2 regions of the Micromonospora sp. NBC_00362 genome follow, and region 2 is predicted to be linked to the other one. Evidence: riboswitches for the same ligand, from Rfam matches in the RefSeq annotation. Region 2 holds a riboswitch; the other holds the start of a gene.
What was found. A riboswitch is a leader RNA that binds a small molecule or an ion and turns the genes downstream of it on or off. The one in region 2 is predicted to bind cobalamin.
Positions count from the first base shown of each region.

Region 1: linked by a shared signal. The riboswitch ahead of OG992_RS07820 (CbtB domain-containing protein) and the one ahead of cobN (cobaltochelatase subunit CobN) in region 2 are both predicted to bind cobalamin.

Region 1 covers NZ_JAPENH010000001.1:1,685,335-1,692,667, reverse strand. The annotation lists gene OG992_RS07845 (GH92 family glycosyl hydrolase) at 1-1,473, shown strand, start outside; gene OG992_RS07840 (phosphotransferase) at 1,570-2,229, shown strand; partial or broken gene OG992_RS07835 (TetR family transcriptional regulator) at 2,271-2,447, opposite strand; gene OG992_RS07830 (histidine phosphatase family protein) at 2,495-3,091, opposite strand; gene OG992_RS07825 (CbtA family protein) at 3,088-3,858, opposite strand; gene OG992_RS07820 (CbtB domain-containing protein) at 3,849-4,052, opposite strand; cobalamin riboswitch at 4,087-4,242, opposite strand; gene OG992_RS07815 (amidohydrolase) at 4,508-5,386, shown strand; gene OG992_RS07810 (ABC transporter permease) at 5,710-6,717, shown strand; gene OG992_RS07805 (ABC transporter substrate-binding protein) at 6,758-7,333, shown strand, end outside.
Region 2 covers NZ_JAPENH010000001.1:950,313-957,645, reverse strand. The annotation lists gene OG992_RS04145 (magnesium chelatase subunit D family protein) at 1-2,120, opposite strand, end outside; gene cobN (cobaltochelatase subunit CobN) at 2,117-5,785, opposite strand; cobalamin riboswitch at 6,066-6,195, opposite strand; gene OG992_RS04135 (MBL fold metallo-hydrolase) at 6,536-7,042, shown strand; gene OG992_RS04130 (helix-turn-helix transcriptional regulator) at 7,136-7,333, opposite strand, start outside.

The sequences.
Region 1 (7,333 bases), 740 kb from region 2:
GTCGGCGTCGAGGTGGCCTACGCCCCGGCCTCCGGTCTCACCGCCGCGTTCGACAACGTCTGCGTCGGTGACGAAGGGGTCCTGGCGGCGGACTGTGACGCCAAGTCGTGGGCGTACTCGCGGGCCGCCCTGGCGGCCGGTGGTGCCACCCAGGGCCAGGCACAGCAGGTCCCCGGAACGGCGCTGCGGTTCACCCTGCCGGTGATTCCGGCCGGGCAGCCGGACAACGCCACCGGCAACGGGGCGACAGTCGTCCTCGACCTTCCGCAGGACGCGAAGAGCATCTCGTTCATCGGCGCCGGAACGCAGGGCAACCAGAACACCACCGGCACGGCGACGTTCAGTGACGGCAGCACGGCCAGCATTCCGATCCAGTTGAGCGACTGGACGCTGGGCGGCAACGCCAACGGCACCCCGTCCTACGGCAACATCGTCGTGGCCCGGACGGCGTACCGGTTGCAGGGCACGAGCCGCGACGGCGCCCAGCCGTTCCTCTTCGCCACCGCGCCCTACCAGATCCCGGCAGGCAAGACGCTGGTGTCGGTGACCCTGCCGACGCAGACCGGTGACCCTCGCTCGGCGGGTCGGATCCACGTGTTCGCCGTGGCCAACGACGGCACGCCCGCCCCGGCGCTGACGACCGCCGCCCCGAAGAACCAGACGGCCACCGCCGGGCAGGCCCTCGCGGCGAACCTCGGTGCGGTGACCGGCGGCGTTCCCGGTACGACGGGCTACCGCGCCCGCGTCCAGTGGGGTGACGGCACGGTTCCGGACGACGTGACGATCGGCGCGTCCGGCGCGATGAGCGGCCAGCACACCTACGCACGGGAGGGCACCTACACGGTGCGCGTCACCGCGTGGGACGCGCTGTCGAGCAGCACCCAGTCCTTCACCGTGACAGTGGCTCGGGGCGGATCGCAGCCGGCGATCGCCCTGTCCGCGTCCGGCACCGTCGCCACCGGTGGCGCGATCACCGTCACCGGCAGCGGCTTCTCCGCCGGCGAGCAGGTGACCGTCAGCGTCGGCACCGACCCGGGTCGGATCATGAAGGTCGCGGCCTCCGCGACGGGAACGGTCCGCGCCTCGGTGCCGACCTCCGGTGACGCGCAACCCGGCCGGTACGCCGTCACCGCGACGGGCACGTCCTCGCGTACGCCGGCCACGGCCACCGTCCAGGTGACCGGGGAGCCGGAGGCGCGAACCTACCAGCCGCGGGTGGCGCTGTTGACCACCTCGGGCCCGCGCGGCACGTCGATCATGGTCGACGGTTCCGGGTTCGCGCCGAACGAGGTGGTCACGATCGCCTTCGGGACCGGACTGGCGGTCAGCACCGTGCGCGCGAACGGTGACGGCGTCATCTCCGGCGCGACGGTCAGCGTTCCGGGTGCGGCGAAGGCGGGCGCGACCAGCGTCACGCTGAACGGCGCCACGTCGGCGACGAAGGTGTCCCGACCGTTCACCGTCACCGGCTAGCACCGAGCCGGGGACAGTACAGCCGCGTGGGGCGGGCCGTGATCACGGCCCCGCCCCACGCGCTCGTCGTGCAATCCACTGTTAGCGTCGTCTGCCATGGCCGATCACGCGCTGCTCGCCTCGGGGCGCGACGCCGACGTCTACGCGCTCGACGCGTCTCGGGTGCTGCGCCGCTACCGCCAGGGCGGGGACAGTGCGCCCGAGGCGGCGTTGATGGCGTACGTCGCGGCCGCCGGCTACCCGGTGCCCATGGTGTACGACGCCCAGGGACCCGACCTGGTGCTCGAACGCCTCGACGGCGAAACTCTCCTGGCGTCGACGCTCGCCGGGCGCACCGGCATCGGCGCGGCCGCCGACCTGCTCGTGGGCCTGCACGACCGCCTTCACAGCATGCCGGTCCGGTTCAGCGCCGACCCGGCGGACCGCGTCCTGCACCTCGACCTGCATCCACAGAACATCATGGTGACCTCACGCGGGCCGGTGGTCATCGATTGGCGCAACGCGACCGAAGGGCCGGCCGACCTGGACGTGGCCATGACCGCTCTCATCCTCGCCGAGGTGGCGATCAGCACGGACCCGCAGCTCGCCGATCCAGCTCGGGACGGCCTCGATGCCTTTCAGCGACGCGCCGAGCCGCCCCGGGCCGGCCAACTACGGCACGCCGTGGGTCTGCGTCGGGTCGACCCCGCGCTGTCCGCCGACGAGAAGGCCGCCCTGGGTCGCGCCGCCGCCCTGGTCCACACCCGCGTCGGCTGAGGCAGAGCCGAGCCCCCGGCCGGGCTCAGCGCCACGTTGACGCCCGCGCCGTCGGCGATGTCCCGGACGGTGGTGGCCGCGTAGCCGTCCCGGGCGAAGCGCTGGCGAGCGGCGTCGAGCAGCAACTGCCGGGTCTCGGCCGCGTCCCGACGGCGACGCTGGGCCGGTTCGCCGGCGGTGTGGCTGGTCGCGGGGACAGGCGGTTCTGCTGCTGTCACGACGCGTTCTGCAAGGGCTGCCCACCGACGCGGCGTTCGGTTCGACCTCAACCTGCTCGCGGCGCGCCCAGTCGGAGCTGCCAGCGCGTGCCCTGACTGGTGAGCCGGACGACGGCCAGGGGCTCCACGTCCACCTGCCGGTACGTTGCCACCGGAAGACCGAGGGCGTGCACCACAGCGACCCGGATCACCAGTGGGTGGGTGACCGCGATGACGCGTCCGCCGGCTCGGTGCTGCTCGTCCAACCAGCTTCCGACCCGATCCCGCACGGCCGTGACGGACTCACCGCCGTGCGGCGCGGAGTCCGGAGCGGACAGCCAGCCGTGCAGCGCCTGTGGCTGCGATTCAGCGATCTCCTCAAGCGTCCGTCCGGACCAGATCCCGTAGTCACAGTCGGCCAACGCCGTCTCGATCGTCGGCAGCAGGCCGAAGGCGTCGGCGGTCTGTCGAGCGGCCACCGCGGGACTGGACAGGCAGGTGGCGTTCACGCCGAGGAGCCCACGCCGGTCAGCGCCCGCCTGGGCCTGGGCGAGGGCGGCACGAAGGCCACCCTCGTCCAGGCCGTCGTCGACGCCGCCGAAGCGGGCGCGGCGCAGCGCGGCGGTGTGACCGTGGGCGACCAGCCGGAGGCTGGTGCCGGTCACGTGCTCGGCAATGCGATGCCGGTCCGGCGACGCCGCTCGTGGTGCATCAGGGCCGCGAACAGCAGGCCGATGCCGGTCCAGAGCACGACCTGGGTGCCGAGCGAGGCCAGTCGGAAACTCCACAGCAGGGTCGCCGGGAAGTCCGCCGGAACCTCCTGGAAGGACGGCATCACCACGTACGACACTGCCGTGACCAGGAGGAACCCGCCCACGGCCGCAGCCGCGCGCAACCACGTCGGCGCCTGGGCGCCGACCGACCGGTAGCCCAGCGACCCGGCCCACACGGCCACCAGCCCGAGCACCACCATCAACAGATAGGTGACGGTCCGTTGGTTGATGGTGGCCGGGTCGCCGACCGCCGGTGGGTTCGCCGGGTACTTGAGGAACGGCACGATCACCGCGCCGAGCAGCGCCGCGCCGGCCAGCAGCAAACCCGACCGTCCGTCGTCGTCGCCGCGCCGCCGACGGGACAGCAGGACGTACGCCGTGGCCAGCAGGCCACCCATCGCGGCCCCGAACAGGCCGGTGGCCAGGAACAGCCCGCCGCGCTGACCCGTCCGGCCGACCAGGGCGTCCTCGTGATCGTGGGCACCAGCGGCGGGCTCGGCGTGCGCCGCCGCCTCCTCGATGGCGATGGCCGCCTCGACGTGCGGTTCGCCGGCGACGTACGCGAACGCACCGGCCAGCAGGCCGGCGATCAGGCCAGCCAGCAGCCCGCGGACGAGGACGGCGAGGAACGGGGGAGCGGCGGTGGTGTTCAGTGGCACGGGACGCCCAGCAGGTGCCGGCCGTCGTGCATCAACTCGTGCAGGTACATCCCGCTGCGCGACACCGCGCCCTGGTCGAAGGCGACGAGATACGCCAGCAGGGTGAGTGCGGCAACGGTCGCCAGAGCTGTCCACAGCAGACGGGCACTGCCAGCGGGGTGCACCACCGGCTGGCTGGAAGCGGAGCTAGACATGAATACACGAACCTCCCCAGGGATGACGCGTCCCCATCGCAAGGCTGCGGACGACCGAGCGTCCTGGCTCGCGGCCCCCAGGTGTGGTTGGGAAACCGCTCACAGTGGCGCGACCGCGCCGGATTCACACCGGCTTCCCTCGCGTCGCCGCAGATAGTGGGTCGACGGTATCGGTGCCGCCTCAGGCGGTCAACCCGGGCCCCGCGCCCCGAACGCGTCCACATACCGGTACGCCGACGAGGCGGATCGGCCGCAGGTGCCAGTGGATTCGTCAGACCAAAAGGCGACACTGCCGGAAGCTGGTCGTGACGCGCGTTCCGGGACTCAACAACAGTCTGTTACCGCTAACATGGTCAACCTGCCAGATCGACTCTGTGGCTCCGGGTTGACCCGGAGGGCTCGATCAGCGGCTGGGCGGGGTGTGAGGTGGACGAGAACGCGCCAGGGCGGGTCCCGTGACGACCGGCGACGTCGCGCGACGACCGGGCATCGTCGACGCGCATCATCACCTCTGGGTCCGGGCGCGGCACCCACAGCCCTGGATCGATCCGCACACCATGGCCGCGATCGACGACGACTTCACGCCGCTCGAGCTCGCCCCGGCGACCCGGGCCGCAGGGGTCACCCAGACCGTTGTCGTTCAGTCCGTCGCCGTTCGGTCGGAGACGCCGGAGTTGCTCGGCATCGCGGCCGACGACCCGCTCATCGCCGGGGTCGTCGGCTGGGTCGACCTGAGCGCCGCCGATGTCGACCGCCGCCTTGCCCGACTCCGCAGGGCGCGCGGCGGCGAACGACTGGTCGGGATCCGGCACCTGGTCCAGTCCGAACCCGACCCGACCTATCTCGACCGTCCCGACGTGCGGCACGGCATCGCCGCGGTCGGTGCCGCCGGCCTCGCCTTCGACCTCCTGGTGCGCCACAGCCAGCTGCCGGCGGCCGTCCGGCTCGTCCGCGACATGCCCCAGGTGCGGTTCGTCCTGGACCACCTCGGCAAGCCCCCGCTCGGGCGTGCCGATCTCGGTGACTGGCAGCGCGACCTACGGGCGCTCGCGGCCGAGGCCAACACCACGGCGAAGCTCTCCGGCCTGGTGACCGAGGTGGACGGCGGGTCCTGGACGGCGTCCGACCTGCGGCCCGCGGTCGAGTACGCCCTCGACGTGTTCGGGCCGGATCGGCTGATGTTCGGCTCGGACTGGCCGGTGTGCCTGCTCGCCACCTCGTACACCCGCTGGGTCACCGTTCTGGGTGACCTGCTGGACCCGCTGTCCGACGACGAGCGGGCCGCGATCTGGCGTCAGACCGCCGGCCGGGTCTACCGGCTGGCCCCGTCCTGAGACGGCAGCGCCCTTTTCGACCTGGGGACATAGCATGTTATCGATAACATGCTAGCGGCGGCAGTCGATGTCGATTTGGTCTGACGTATGGCTTCGATGGCGCAGGTAACGATGGCAAAACATGCTCGCAAGACCTTGGCAACATACGTGAATGCGTGGCAAGGTAACGCCTGATCGTGGGAAACATCCGACCTATCTCCGAGGGGTGTGCGGGCGCCTAGCCGCACCGCCGTCCGAGCGGGGTCGGTCGCTCACAGGCGTTCGGCTCGTCGGCGGGTCCCCGTCGGACGCCGGCGCCACGCTTGGGGAGGTCAGGTCCGACGATGAGTAGCGCCGAGGCAACCGCCGGCACGCAGCGCGGCGAACTCAGCGACTGGTTCCGGGAACGGATCTCCCACGCCGTCTCCGAGTTCACCGCCGCGACCGCGCTGGTCGTCCTGTTCATCGCCCTGTCCTTCGCGAGTCCCTACTTCCTGACAGCCGACAACCTCTTCAACATCGGGGCCCAGACGGCGGTGATCGCCATCATCGCCACGGCCCAGACGATGGTCATCATCACGAAGGGCATCGACCTGTCGGTGGGATCGGTCGCCGCGCTCGCCGGCGTGTTGGGCGCGATGGTCGTGCGCGACCTCGGCTTCTCGCTCTGGGCGGCCACGGCTGTCGCCATCGGCGTCGGCGCGTTGGCCGGGCTGTTGAACGGGCTGCTCGTCACGGTGGCCCGGATTCCGCCGTTCATCGCGACGTTGGGGACGATGTCCGTGGGCCGCGGCCTCGTCTTCATCATCACCGGAGCCGTCGGCGTCTACGGCCTGCCCCGATCCTTCCAACTGCTCGGCAACGGGCAGATCCTCGGCATCCCGTTCGCCGTGGTGATCACCGTCCTGGTTGCCGTCGGGGTCGCCTTTCTGCTCTCCCAGACCCGCTTCGGTCAGTACACCTACGCGATGGGCTCCAATCTGGAGGCAGCCCGCCGCTCCGGCATCCGGGTCGGGCGGCACCTCACCGGGGTGTACGTGCTGGCCGGCGTGCTGGTCGGGCTGGGCGGCATGATCGCCGCGTCCCGGGTCAACTCCGGCCAGCCCAACTACGGGATCTCGCTGGAACTCGACGTCATCGCCGCCGCCGTCATCGGCGGAGCCAGCCTGTTCGGTGGGCAGGGCCGGATCGTCGGAACCATCATCGGCGCGTTCCTCATCGCCCTGGTCCGCAACGGCGCCGTCCTGCTCGACATCAGCATCCACTACCAGCAGGTGATCGTCGGCGTGATCATCTGGGCCGCCGTCTACTTCGACCAGTACCGCCGCCGGCGGCTGGAATCACGGGGTTGACATGCCATTCCGAGAGTCCGAACGAGGAAGGACACACACCATGGCACACACCACCACCAGCCGGCGGACGCGAGGACGACTCCTGCGCGCGCAGGCGATCCTGGCCGCGGCCGCGGCGACCGCCCTGCTCAGCGCCTGCGGCGGGGTCGAGGTCCGGGACGGCGGCGACGGCGCGACCAAGGACGCGAGCGGCCCGTTGAAGCTCGCCGTCGTACCCAAGGCGGTCGGAGCCGACTACTGGAACACTGTCAAGGCCGGCGCCGAGTGCGCCGCGCAGCGCGCCGGGGACGTCACCGTCCAGTGGGACGGGGTGACCACCGAGACCGACGTCGAGGGCCAGGTCAACCTGATCCAGAACTTCGTCACCAAGAAGGTCGACGGCATCGTCTACGCGGCGACCGACTCCAGCGCGCTGGCACCGGCGACCGACAAGGCGCTCAGCGCCAACATCCCGGTCGCCATGATCGACTCCGGCACCAGCCCGCAGCCGTCGAACGTGCCCCTCTTCGCCACCGACAACCGCGCATCGGCGACCGAGGCGGCGAAGCTGCTCGCCACCGAACTCGGCCCCGGCAACCACGAGGTGGCGCTCGTCGAGTTCCAGCCCGGATCCCAG
Region 2 (7,333 bases):
GGGGCGTTCAGCTGGGTGGCCAGGCGCGCGGCCAGGTGCAGTCGGACCGGGCCGGATTCGCAGTCGACGACCACGCACGGAGCCCCCGTGGCGGCCAGGATGCCGGCCGCCGCTGCCGCCCGGTCCAGCGGGCGGGTGCCTGCCGTGGCTCTCCCGTCGGTGACGATGAGGACCAGTGGGCGGCGCTTCGGGTCGCGCAGGCGCTCCACCCGCAACAGGTCCGCGGCGGCGAGCAGCCCCTCGGCCAGCGGCGTACGCCCGCCGGTGGGCAGCTCGGCCAGCCGGGTCGAGGCGGCCAGCACCGACGAGGTCGCCGGCAGCAGGGTCCGGGCGCCGCCACCGCGGAACGCGATCACCGCAACCTTGTCCCGCCGCTGGTACGCGTCGGTGAGTAGGGCGAGCACCGCGTCCTTCACTGTGGTCATCCGCTGTCGGGCGCCCATCGAGCCGCTCGCGTCCACCACGAACAGCACCAGGTTGCCCTCGCGCCCCTCACGAACCGCCTCGCGCAGGTCGTCCCGGCGCAGTCGCAGCGGGCCGGCGACCCGGCCCCGGGCCGCCTGGTGGGGCGCGGCGGCGCGGATCGTGGCCGGCAGGTGCAGCGCGCCCACCCGGCCCGCCGGCACCCGGGCGCCGGTGGTGCGGCCCCGCCCGGTGCGGGCCCGCGACCGTCGGCCCGGCACCCCGTCACCCACGCCGGGCGCGGTGAGCACCCGCGCCTTCAAGCCACCCCGGGGTACGGCCACCGGCTGGGACTCCCCGCCGCCGGTCGGGTCGTCGGCACCGGTCGCCGATTGCCGGCCACCGCGCGGACGCGAGTTCTGGCCGCCGTCGCCCTGCTGGTGCTGCGGCCAGCCGCCGGTGTCGTCCGAGCCGTCGGTGCGCCCCTCGGGGCCGGCGCCGTTCCGCGCCGTCGAGTGCTCCGTCGACCCGGCTTCACCCTCGTCGACGCCGTTGCCGCCCTGCGCTCCGCCGCCACTCGGGCCGCCCCCGTTTGGGCCGCCCCCGTTTGGGCCTCCGTCACCCGCCGGGCCGCCGCCCTGCGGGCCGCCGCCGTCCGGGCCACTGTCGTCGGGGCCGGCGTCGTCCGGGTCGTCGGGGTGGGCGTCCTGGGCGCGCTGCAACGCCTCGTCGAGGCGCTTCTCGTCCAGCCCCGGGGTGTCGAACGGGTCGCGGCGGCGGCGGTGCGGCAGCGCCAGCCGGGCGGCCACCCGGACGTCGTCGATGGTGACCCGGTCCCGGCCGTGCCAGGCGGCGTGGGCGAGGGCGGTCCGGGCGGTGACGATGTCGGCCCGCATCCCGTCCACGTCGAACGCCGCACACACCTCGGCGATCTGCCGCAACGCGGCGTCCGGCAGTCGTACCCCGGGAAGTCGGCGGCGGGCGGCGGCCACCTGGCCGGCGATCTCCGCGTCGGCGTCGGCCCAGCGGGCGGCGAAGCCAACCGGGTCCGCGTCGGCGGCCAGCCGGCGGCGGACCACCTCGACCCGGATCTCCGGGTCCCGGCTGGCGCCCACCTCCACTGTGAGCCCGAACCGGTCGAGCAGCTGCGGGCGCAGCTCCCCCTCCTCCGGGTTCATCGTGCCGACCAGCAGGAACCGGGCCGCGTGGCTGACCGAGACGCCCTCCCGCTCGACGTGGCTGCGGCCCATCGCCGCCGCGTCGAGCAGCAGGTCGACGAGGTGGTCGTGCAGCAGGTTGACCTCGTCGACGTAGAGCACGCCCCGGTGCGCGGCGGCGAGCAGGCCCGGCTCGAAGGCGCGTACCCCCTCGCCGATCGCCTTCTCCAGGTCCAGCGCGCCAACCACCCGGTCCTCGGCGGCGCCCACCGGCAGCTCCACGAGGCGGGCCGGACGGGTCTCGGCGGCGGCGTCGGCGGGGTGAGGGCCGTCCGGGCAGGCCGGGTCGGGCTCGGCCGGGTCACAGCCGAAGCGGCAGCCCACCACCTGGCGCACCGGGGGTAGCAGCGCGGCGAGGGCCCGGACGGCGGTGGATTTGGCGGTGCCCTTCTCGCCCCGGACCAGCACCCCGCCGATCGCCGGGGAGACCGCGTTGAGCAGCAACGCCAGCCGCATGTCGGCCATGCCGAGCACCGCGCTGAACGGGTAGGTCGCGGTCATGCCCGGTCCTCCAGATCGCCCTCACTGGCCAGGTACGTGTCGCGCAGCCGGTCGAGGGTGGCCGGCTCCGGCTCGGCCCACAGCCCCCGGTCGGCGGCCTCCAACAGCCGCTCGGTGATGCCCCGCAACGCCCACGGGTTGGACTTCTCCAGGAACTCCCGGGTGGTGTCGTCGAAGAGGTACGCGGCGGCCAGGTGCTCGTACATCCAGTCGTCGACCACGCCGGCGGTGGCGTCGTAGCCGAACAGGTAGTCCACTGTGGCCGCCAGCTCGAACGCGCCCTTGTAGCCGTGCCGACGCATCGCGGCGATCCACTTCGGGTTGACCACCCGGGCCCGGAACACCCGCCGGGTCTCCTCGCCCAGCGTGCGGGTACGCACGTCGTGCGGCATCGCCGAGTCACCCACGTACGCCTGCGGTGACGTGTCGGTGAGATGGCGGACCATCGCCACCATCCCGCCGTGGTACTGGAAGTAATCGTCGGAGTCGACGATGTCGTGCTCGCGGGTGTCCTGGTTCTTCACCGCAACCGCGATCCGGGCGAACGAGCGCTCCATGTCGGCGCGCGCCTCCCGCCCGTCCAGGCCCCGGCCGTACGCGTAGCCGCCCCACACCGCGTACACCTCGGCCAGGTCGGCGTCGCTGCGCCAGGTACGGGCGTCGATCAGGGGCAGCAGCCCAGCGCCGTACGCGCCGGGCTTGGAGCCGAAGATCCGGGCGGTGGCCCGCCGCTCGTCGCCGTGCTCGGCGAGGTCGGCGGCGACGTGCGCGCGCAGGTAGTTCTCCTCGTCCGGCTCGTTGAGGGCGGCGACCCGCCGGACGGCGTCGTCGAGCAGCGCCACCACGTGCGGGAACGCGTCGCGGAAGAAGCCGGAGATGCGCACCGTGACGTCGACGCGGGGGCGGCCCAGCTCGGCGGTCGGCACCACCTCGATGCCGGTGACCCGCCGGGACCTGTCGTCCCAGACCGGCCGGCAGCCCAGCAGCGCGAGCACCTCGGCGATGTCGTCGCCCTGGGTCCGCATGGCGCTGGTGCCCCACACCGTCAACCCCACCGAGCGGGGGTACGCCCCGGTGTCGGCGAGGTGCCGGGCCAGCAGCGAGTCGGCGAGGGCCACCCCGACGTCCCAGGCGTTGCGGCTGGGGATGGCCTTCGGGTCGACGGAGTAGAAGTTGCGGCCGGTGGGCAGCACGTTGACCAGGCCCCGGGTGGGTGAGCCGGACGGGCCGGGCGGCACGAACCGTCCGTCGAGCGCGCCGAGGGTGTTTGTCAGCTCGTCGGTGGTGCGGTCCAGTCGGGGCACCAGCTCGGTGGCGGCGAAGTGCAGCACCGCGGCGACGTCCGGGATCGACCGACCGGTCACCTCGGCCACCACGGCGTCGACAGTGTCCACGGCCCAGCCCAGGGTCTCCATGCCGACGACCAGCCGCCGCGCGAGGGCCTCGATGAGGTCGATCGCGTCGGCGGCGGTGCCGGCCGGCCCGTCCACCACGTCGGTCAGCGCCGCGGGCAGCGCCAGTCGCTGTCCCGGCGACGCGAGCAGTTCCTGCTCGTCGAGGGAGTACGCGACGGCGAGTGCCTGTCGCAGGCCGGGCAGGGCCCGGGCGCCGCCCCAGATCTGCGGGGCGCGCAGCACCGCCAGGACCAGGTTGACCCGGGGCTCGCCGGTGGGCGCGTCGGCGAGGATGTGCAGCCCGTCGCGGATCTGGACGTCCTTGACCTCGCACAGGTACCCGTCGAGGTGCAGCACGAAGTCGTCGAAGTCGTCCGCGTCGGGCATCGCCTCGGCGTGCAGGTCGTGGTGCAGCTCGGCGGCGCGCACCAGGTCCCAGATCTGGGCCCGCACGGTGGGCACCTTGGCCGGGTCGAGGGCCTGCACTGTCGCGTACTCGTCGAGCAGTTGTTCCAGTTTGGCCAGGTCGCCGTAGGTCTCGGCGCGGGCCATCGGCGGGACCAGGTGGTCGACCACCACGGCGTGCGCTCGCCGCTTGGCCTGGGTGCCCTCGCCGGGGTCGTTGACGATGAACGGGTACACCAGCGGCAGGTCGCCGAGGACCGCGTCGGGCGCGCAGTCCGCGGCCAGGCCGAGGCCCTTGCCGGGCAGCCACTCCAGGGTGCCGTGCTTGCCCAGGTGCACGACGGCGTCCGCGCCGAAGCCACCGTCCGCGGCGGGCGCCGTCAGCCAGCGGTACGCGGCCAGGTAGTGGTGGCTGGGCGGCAGGTCCGGGTCGTGGTAGATGGCGATGGGGTTCTCCCCGAAGCCGCGGGGCGGCTGGATCAGCAGCACCACGTTGCCGAAGCGCAGCCCGGCGAGCACGATGTCGCCGCCCTCGGTGTACAGCTCGCCCGGCGGCTCACCCCAGTGCTCCCGCATCCGCTCCCGCAGCTCGGCCGGGACCTGGTCGAACCAGCGCCGATACGTCGACCCCGGTATCCGGGCCTCGGCGGCGGCCAACTGCTCCGGGGTGAGCCACTCCACGTCGTGACCACCGGCGGCGATCAGCGCGTGGATCAGCGCGTCACCGTCGCCGGGCGGTGGCGCGTCACCCAGGTCGTAGCCGGCCTCGGCCAGCGCGGCGAACAGCCGGACCGCCGAGGCCGGCGTGTCCAATCCGACGGCATTGCCGACCCTGGAGTGCTTGGTGGGGTACGAGCTGAGCACCACGGCGACCCGCTTGTCGGCGTGCGGCACGTACCGCAGCCGGGCGTGGCGCACCGCGATCCCGGCGACCCGGGCGGCCCGCTCGGGGTCGGCGGCGTAGACCGAGAGCCCGTCGGCGTCGATCTGCTTGAACGAGAACGGCACTGTGACGATCCGGCCGTCGAACTCGGGGATGGCCACCTGCATGGCGGCGTCCAGCGGGGACAGGCCGGCGTCGCTGTCGGCCCACTGCGCGCGGGTGCTGGTGAGGCAGAGCGCCTGGATGACCGGCACGTCCAGGGCGGCCAGTGCGCCGACGTCCCAGGCGTCCTCGTCGCCGCCACCGGAGGCGTCGGCGGCGACCGCACCTCCGGCCGCGAGCACAGTGACCAGCAGCGCGTCACAGCGGGCGAAGAGCCCGAGTGGGCCGGCGCCCGCGGTCAGCCCGCGCAGCGAGCCGCAGAAGATCGGCAGCGGGTTACCGCCGGCTTTGTGGACCGCGTCCGCGAGCACGTCGACGAAGTCGGTGTTGCCGGCGAGGGCGTGTGCCCGGTAGAAGACGATTCCCACTGTGGGCCGGTCCGGGTCGGCGGGGTGTTCGCCGTGCACGCCGTACGCCGGGGTGGGCGCGGGTGCGGCGAATCCCTCGCCGGTGAGCAGCACCGTGTCGGAGAGGAACCGGGCCAACTGCCCGAGGTTGTCCGGACCGCCCTCCACGAGGTACACCAGCGACTGGGTGACGACCCCGGACGGCACCGTGGAGATGGCCATCAGCTCGGCGTCGGGCAGCGCCTCGCCGCCGAGCACCACCGTCGGCACGCCGGTGGCGAGCACCGCGGCGAGGCCATCCGCCCACGCCTGCCGACCGCCGAGCAGGCGTACGACGACGAGGGCGACCCCGTCGAGCAGGGCGGGCACCTCCTCGGCGGCGACTCGGGCGGGGTTGGCCAACCGGTAGTCGGCGCCGCTGGCGCGGGCGGCCAGCAGGTCGGTGTCGGCGGTGGACAGCAGCAGGATGCGCACGGCATGCTCCGGAAAGTGACGCCCTGGACCCTCACGGGGGTGACCGGGGCGATGCGAGTGGGTACGGCGTCAGCCGGTACGACGGCCCGCGCGAACGGCGCACCGACGCATGCGTCGGGGCCGGACAGCGCCGGGCGATCAGCTCAGCGGTGCCGGTGGCCGGTGTCCTTGGAACGCACTGCCTGGAGCGCGATACGACGATAGTCGTCGATGAATGAGACGCCGTGCGTCATCGGGTCCTCCTCGGGTGTCCACGCCCTGGGGTACGTCCCGACGGCCGAAGTATCCTGGCTTCCGGATCGACGCTCTCCCCCGGCCTTCCAACCGCAGACACACGGCCGTGACTCACGAGGGGGGATCGCTCCCCGGTGACAGTGGCGGGACCGCGTCGGATTCGCACCGACTTCCTTCACTGCCGTCAGGCCGCGAATGCTGCCACACCGCCGCGCCGCCGGTCAACGCCGGTCCGACCCCGCCGGGCGGACGGGACTCATCGAGATTCAACGATTAATACGAGCGCGACTCCGCGCGACGGAATGCCTCAGATCAATGTGCGACGTCCTTTGCTCTGCTTACCTATGTGCACCAGACACGGAGCGTCACCGGCGCCTATAGGTAAGCAGAGCAAAGGTGGCCGGACGAGTCCTGACCTGCGCCGATCCTCCGGCAGGGCGGTGCCGGCCGACACCCTCACCTAGGATCGGCGAACGCCACACCAGTGTCCGCGATCAATCTCGGAGGTCGATCATCATGGTCGCCCCGCAGTTCCATCACCTGGCGGGCCGTGTCTGGCAGTATCCGGGCGATCCCGACCCGGAGGCGGTCCAGGCCGGTGTCGCCGTCGTCGCCGACGAACGCGGCAGTGTGATGATCGACGCCGGGCAGAGCCCCGCGCACGCCCGCGAGATCCAGGCCGCGCTGGCCGCCGCCGGGCTTCCGGAGCCGCGCTGGCTGGTCTACACCCACCATCACTGGGACCACGTGTGGGGCGCCTGCGCCTGGCCCGGCGTGGAGATCGTCGGGCACGAGACGGCCGTGGCGCTGCTGCGCGCCGAGGCCGCCCGGCCGTGGAGCCACCCCTACCTGCAGGAGCAGATACGCGCCGATGCCCGCCTCCGCCCGAGCTTCTCAGCCCGCGCACGCGCGATGGCGTCCTGGGAAGACTTCGCCATCCTGCCGCCGACCCGCACCTTCGCCGACCTGGACGAGCTGCCGGTCGGGGTCGAGCTACGCCACGTCGGCGGCGGGAGCCGATGACGCTCGAGCAGGCCCGCTCGGCCGTCGAGGGCGCCTGATCCAGGCGGCAAACGCTCTCCGGCACCGGGTGCGGGCACCTGACGCCGTGACCCTTCAGAACGATGAGGCCCCGGCCACCAGCGTCCGTGCCGCATCCGTCCACCAGTAGAGGACCTCCCGGCCTGACCGGCGCTTCTGGAGCAAACCGGCATCCGTCAGCACGCGCAGGTGACCACCGACGGTACCGAGCGGCAGCCCGGTCGCGGCGACCACGGCCGTGGTGCTGACCGGCTCAGCCGCCTGCACCAGAAT